Roseateles amylovorans: one gene and its partner. The protein of the gene in region 1 interacts with the protein of each later gene in a pairwise test. Links are inferred from orthologs where the notes say so. Each region holds a gene or a part of one and is shown on either strand. Other genes may lie near its edges.

Region 1 (3,180 bases):
TGCGGCTGGGGCGGGAAGCCCGGGGGCTGGGAACTGGAAGCCGGGGGCCAGATCGAACGACTCGCCGAGGGCCACCCCGGCCGACCCGCCGTCGAGAAAGAAACAGCCCCGCACGATGCTCACACCGTACGGGGCTGCTGTGGGAGGCTGGGGCCAGGCGGGCCGGCGGGCACGCTGGCGTCAACGTCAAGGTCAACGCCAGCGCCAGCGCAGGTCGTGAGCGTCAACGTTGTGGGTCAACGAGCAATCAGTGAACGACGCGTCCGAAGCTGAACTCGCCGCCCTCCACACTCACCGGGATCACGTCCTTCGGCCCGAAGCGTCCCTGCAGGATCAGCTTGGACAGCGGGTTCTCGATGCGCTGCTGGATCGCCCGCTTGAGCGGACGTGCGCCGAAGACCGGGTCGAAACCGACCTTGGCCAGTTCGCTCAAGGCGTCCTCGCTCACATCGAGCTTCATTTCCAACTTGTCCAGACGCTGTTCGAGCTGGCGCAGCTGGATTCGGGCAATCGACTTGATGTGGGCCGCGCCGAGGGCATGGAAGATCACCGTCTCGTCGATGCGGTTGAGGAACTCGGGGCGGAAATGGGCCTTGACCTCGTCCCACACCGCCGCACGAATCACTTCTTCCGACTCCCCCTGCAAGGCCATGATGTGCTGGGAGCCCAGGTTGGACGTCATCACGATCACGCAGTTCTTGAAGTCGACCGTGCGTCCCTGGCCATCGGTCAGACGGCCGTCGTCCAGCACCTGCAGCAGCACATTGAACACATCCGGGTGGGCCTTCTCGACCTCGTCGAGCAGCAGCACGCTGTAGGGCTTGCGCCGCACCGCCTCGGTCAGGTAGCCGCCCTCGTCGTAGCCGACATAGCCCGGAGGCGCGCCGATCAGCCGGCTGACCGAATGCTTCTCCATGAATTCACTCATGTCGATGCGGACCATGTGGTCTTCGCTGTCGAACAGGAAGCCCGCCAGCGCCTTGCACAGCTCGGTCTTGCCCACACCGGTGGGGCCCAGGAACAGGAAGCTGCCCAGCGGCTTGTTCGGGTCCGACAAACCGGCGCGCGAACGCCGGATCGCATCCGCCACCGCCACGATGGCCTCGTCCTGACCCACCACCCGCTCATGGAGCTTGGTCTCCATCTGCAGAAGCTTGTCGCGCTCGCCCTGCATCAGCTTGCTGACCGGGATGCCGGTGGCGCGTGAGACCACTTCCGCGATCTCTTCGGCGCCGACCATGGTGCGCAGCAGTTGCGGCACCGTCTTGTCCTTGGCCTTGACGGTCTCCTTGGCCTGGGCCTCGCTCAGACGCTTCTCCAGCTCGGGCAACTTGCCGTACTGCAGCTCGGCCACCTTGTTGAAGTCGCCCTTGCGCTTGAGCTCTTCCACCTGGAACTTGATGCGGTCGATCTCTTCCTTGACATGGGCAGAGCCCTGGGCCTGCGCCTTCTCGGCGGTCCATATCTCCTCCAGGTCGTTGTATTCGCGCTGGAGCTTGAGCAGCTCTTCCTCGATCAGGCCGAATCGGCGCTGCGAGCCTTCATCGGTCTCCTTGCGCACGGCCTCGCGCTCGATCTTGAGCTGGATCATGCGGCGGTCGAGCCGATCCATCGCCTCCGGCTTGGAGTCGATCTCGATCTTGATCTTGGCCGCGGCCTCGTCGATCAGGTCGATGGCCTTGTCGGGCAGGAAACGATCGGTGATGTAGCGGTGGCTGAGCTCGGCCGCGGCGACGATGGCCGGGTCGGTGATCTCCACGCCGTGGTGGACCTCGTACTTCTCCTGCAGGCCGCGCAGGATCGCGATGGTGGCTTCGACCGTGGGTTCGTCCACCAGCACCTTCTGGAAGCGGCGCTCCAAGGCGGCGTCCTTCTCGACGTACTTGCGGTATTCGTCCAGCGTGGTGGCGCCGATGCAATGCAGCTCGCCACGCGCCAGCGCCGGCTTGAGCATGTTGCCCGCGTCCATGGCGCCCTCGGCCTTGCCGGCGCCGACCATGGTGTGGATCTCGTCAATGAACAGGATGATCCGACCCTCATCGGCCGCCACTTCCTTGAGCACCGACTTGAGACGTTCCTCGAACTCGCCGCGGAACTTGGCGCCGGCCAGCAGGCCCGCCATGTCCAGCACCAGGACACGCTTGTCCTTGAGCGATTCCGGCACTTCGCCATTGACGATGCGCTGCGCCAGTCCTTCGACGATGGCCGTCTTGCCGACGCCGGGCTCGCCGATCAGCACCGGGTTGTTCTTGGTGCGACGTTGCAGGACCTGGATGGCGCGGCGGATCTCTTCGTCACGGCCGATCACCGGGTCCAGCTTGCCGGCACGGGCGCGCTCGGTGAGGTCCAGCGTGTACTTCTTCAGCGCTTCGCGGTTGCCCTCGGATTCCTGGCTGTCCACCTTCTGGCCGCCGCGCACCGCCTCGATCGCGGTCTCCAGCGCCTTGCGAGTCAGGCCGTGGCCCCGGACGACGCCGCCCAGGTCGGTCTTGGCATCCGCCAACGCCAGCAGGAACATCTCGCTGGCGATGAAATGGTCCCCCCGCTTGGAGGCTTCCTTCTCCGCCGTCTGCAGCAGCCCGATCAGGTCGCGCCCGGGCTGGACCTGCTGGCCCTCGCCCTGCACCTGAGGCAGGCCGGACAGGATGCCGTCCGCCGCCGCCTTCAAGGCCGGCACTTTCACGCCGGCCCGCTCCAGCAGCGCCTTCGGACCTTCGTCCTGCGCCAGCATCGCGCCCAGCACATGCACCGGCTCGATGTACGGGTTGTCTCTTGTCACCGCCAGGCTTTGGGCCTCGGCCAGTGCTTCCTGAAATCTCGTGGTGAGCTTGTCGACTCGCATGGTGTTCAAACCTCCGTTGCCGACTCAAGTGGGACTGTGTCCCCCTATTTCAAGGGTTCCGGTGCGCGGCAGCAAGTCACAGGCCTGTCACTGAAATCATTCGTGGGAGACCGCACGAGGGGGCCCTCCCGAGGGCACCGGGCGACCCGCCGACCTGGCAGGGGGCGCGTCACCGCCGGTCCGACGCGCCCGGCCAGGCTTCATGCACCCGGCGCACGCTGGCGCAACGGGTCGCCGCCGAGGGCTGGTGCGGTCTCCGTCCGCGCCCCTTCGGCGGGACAAGCGGACGGGAGGACGACTTGCCCACTGCGCCATGCCGTAGCATCCGCAGCCAAGAT
Region 2 (3,065 bases), 720 kb from region 1 along the record:
GCGCCAGCAGCGCACCCACCACGAACTCCGCCTCTGCCGAGGCCGTGGCGGTCGGCGCACGCACCACTTCGATGTTGGCGAAGCGGCAGGTCTCCATGTCGATGTTCTCCGCACCGGCGCTGATGCGGCCGACGGCCCTCAAACGGGGGGCGCTCCGGATCATCTCGGCGTCCAGCGCGATCGAGGCGGGCAAGAGAATTGCCTGGGCCTGCGAGACCTGCTCTTTCAGGGCCGAGAGATCCGCCGCCAGTTCGGGCATTGCCAGGACCTGATGACGCTCGGCCAGCCACTCCAGGACATCGGCCTCCAGCGGTTCCAGGACGAGCACTGACATGAGGGATCTTGAGATGTTTGTTTGATTTACTTGCAATGCTGCCATGCAACAATGCCAGCGCAACAACCGTGGGAGTGTACGTAAATGGCCCTGATCAACAAGGCAATCTTTCCCGTCGCCGGACTTGGGACGCGCTTTCTGCCCGCCACCAAGGCTCAGCCGAAGGAGATGTTGCCGGTGGTGGACAAGCCGCTGATTCAGTATGCGGTGGAAGAGGCCTATGCGGCCGGCATCCGCCAGATGATCTTCGTGAACGGCCGCAACAAGCGCGCCATCCCGGATCATTTCGACACCGCTTTCGAACTCGAAACCGAACTCGAAGCCGCCGGCAAGAAAGAACTGCTGGCGATGGTTCACTCCATCAAGCCAGACGACATGGAGTGCGTCTACATCCGCCAGCCCAAGGCCCTCGGCCTCGGTCACGCGGTGCTGTGCGCCCAATGCGTCGTGGTGAACGAACCGTTCGCCGTGCTGCTCGCCGATGACCTGATGGTCGGCAAGCCCCCGGTGCTCAAGCAGATGGTGGACCAGTTTGCCGAATGGCAGGCCTCCATCCTCGCGGTGCAGGAAGTGCCCGCCGAGCACACCAAGCGCTACGGCATCGTGGCCGGCTCGCCGATCAGCGACCGCCTGATGGACCTGACCCACATGGTGGAAAAGCCCGCACCGGAAGACGCGCCTTCGCGTCTGGCTGTGGCCGGTCGCTACATCCTGACCCCGGGCGTGTTCCGCGAGATCGCCAGCCAGCCACGCGGCGTGGGTGGCGAGATCCAGCTGACCGACGGCATCGCCGCGCTGATGCGCCGCGAGAAGGTGTTTGCCTATCGCTATGAAGGCAAGCGCTACGACTGCGGCAGCAAGGAAGGCTTCCTGCAGGCCAACGTCGAGCTGGCGCTGGCCCACCCGGAATTGGGCGCCAGCTTCCGCGAGTACCTGCACGGTCTGGAGTTCTGATCCGCCTGCACCTGCGGTTGAGTCGGCACTGAGCCGGCGCTCCGGGCGCTGGCGCCGTGCTCAGGGACGGCGCCAGCGCCGGTCGGCACTCGGGCACGGGCTCCAGCAAAAAGGCCACGCATTCGCGTGGCCTTTGTCATTCTTGCCGACCGAATCACCGCCCCCCATTCAGCGCCGTTTCAGGACGTGGATGAACTCGTCGCCCACCGTGGATTGCTCCACCAGCTCATTGCCGGTCTGACGCGCAAACGCCTGGAAATCCCGGTTGGACCCAGGATCCGTGGCCACCACCTTCAGCAACTGGCCGCTTTCCATGTCCGCCAATGCCTTCTTGGCTTTGAGGATGGGCAAGGGGCAGTTCAGGCCGCGGGTGTCGAGTTCCTTGTGAATATCCATGATGAGTTCCTTGTGGCCGGCAGACGAGTCCGGCAATCCAGTGGGGCCGCAGGGCCCTGCGCCCGGCCCCGGTGATCCATGTTCAAGTGCGTGGCGGCATCCATCGGGGCGTGATGCCGCGACGAACCAGCCAGTCCGCCAAGGCCTGGCCAGTGCCGGCGGGCCAGCATTCCAGTTGTTCGGGCGGGGTCAACGTGTATTCAATCAATTCCGGCGATAACTGAATGTCACCGCGGGCCGGCACGTGGTACGCAATGATGACCTGATTCTTCTTCTGGAAATCGTAGACGCCGATCAACTCGCAACCCAGCGCCTGCAGCGATGTCTCTTCCAGCACTTCGCGCCGGATCCCCTCCTCCGGCGTCTCGCCCGCCTCCATGAAGCCGGTGATCAAGCCGAAGAAGCGCATCGGCCAGGCCGCATTGCGGGCCAGCAAGACCTGGCCCTCGCGGTCCACGCACTCGACCACGGCTGCCAGCACCGGCGTGGGATTGTCCCAATGGCTGAAGTCGCAGGCCGGACACCGCAACCGTGTCTTGGGACCGCCGTCCTCCGGACGCTCGATCCATTGCAATTCGGCAGCACATTGGGGGCAGTAGCGGAAGGTCATCGCAGGGGTCGGCCTCAAGGGCCCGGTGAGGGTCGAGGATGATTGAAGACGCTTCGCGATCGAGTGGCCGCCCTCCGGGCAGACGGGGTCATCTCATGCCGGGTCATCATCGGCCGGATCCTCTCAAGCCGGGAACACGCCGGTCGACAGGTAGCGATCGCCGCGGTCGCAGACCACGAACACGATCGTCGCATGGGACACCTGACGAGCCAGCTGCAGCGCCACCCAGCAGGCACCCGCGGCGGAGATGCCCGCGAACAGGCCCTCTTCCCGCGCCAGGCGTCGCGCCATGTCTTCGGCATCGGATTGGCTGACCAACACCAGTTCGTCGACGGACTCCGGACGGTAGATCTTGGGCAGATACGCCTGCGGCCATTTCCGGATGCCGGGGATGCGTGAGCCTTCCGCCGGCTGCGCACCGACGATGCGTACCTCGGGGTTCTGTTCTTTCAGGAAGCGTGAGGTGCCGGTGATGGTGCCGGTCGTGCCCATGGCGCTGACGAAATGGGTGATGCGGCCACCGGTGTCCTGCCAGATCTCCGGTCCGGTGGTCTCGTAATGGATGCGCGGGTTGTCGCTGTTGGCGAACTGGTCGAGCACCCGGCCCTTGCCGTCGCGCTGCATCTGCTCGGCGAGGTCGCGGGCGTATTCCATGCCCCCGGATCGCGGTGTCAGGATCAGCTCGGCGCCGAAGGCCTTCATCGTCTGGGCACGTTCGATGGACAGGTCCTCCGGCATGATCAGCACCATGCGGTAGCCGCGGATTGCGGC

Evidence for each region. The genes of interacting proteins can lie anywhere in the genome.
Region 2: the proteins of clpB (region 1) and N4261_RS14480 interact in binary tests that used the Escherichia coli proteins (3 or more experiments, as listed by UniProt). The link is inferred for Roseateles amylovorans from one-to-one orthologs.

The regions. Positions count from the first base shown.
Region 1 is NZ_CP104562.2:2,781,932-2,785,111, reverse strand. What follows is about bases 46-3,155. They hold clpB (ATP-dependent chaperone ClpB), read right to left. Parts: upstream 2,843-3,155; coding sequence 248-2,842; downstream 46-247. UniProt on the Escherichia coli protein: Part of a stress-induced multi-chaperone system, it is involved in the recovery of the cell from heat-induced damage, in cooperation with DnaK, DnaJ and GrpE. Acts before DnaK, in the processing of protein aggregates.
Region 2 is NZ_CP104562.2:3,501,127-3,504,191, forward strand. Bases 71-3,065 are described here. They hold N4261_RS14480 (sulfurtransferase TusA family protein), read right to left. Parts: upstream 1,685-3,065; coding sequence 1,457-1,684; downstream 71-1,456. Other genes in these bases: N4261_RS14470 (NAD(P)-dependent oxidoreductase), read right to left, coding at 71-334; galU (UTP--glucose-1-phosphate uridylyltransferase GalU), read left to right, coding at 419-1,288; N4261_RS14485 (NUDIX hydrolase), read right to left, coding at 1,767-2,294; cysM (cysteine synthase CysM), read right to left, coding at 2,418-3,065. In the rest of the region: more of N4261_RS14470, read right to left, coding at 1-70. UniProt on the Escherichia coli protein: Involved in thiosulfate metabolism.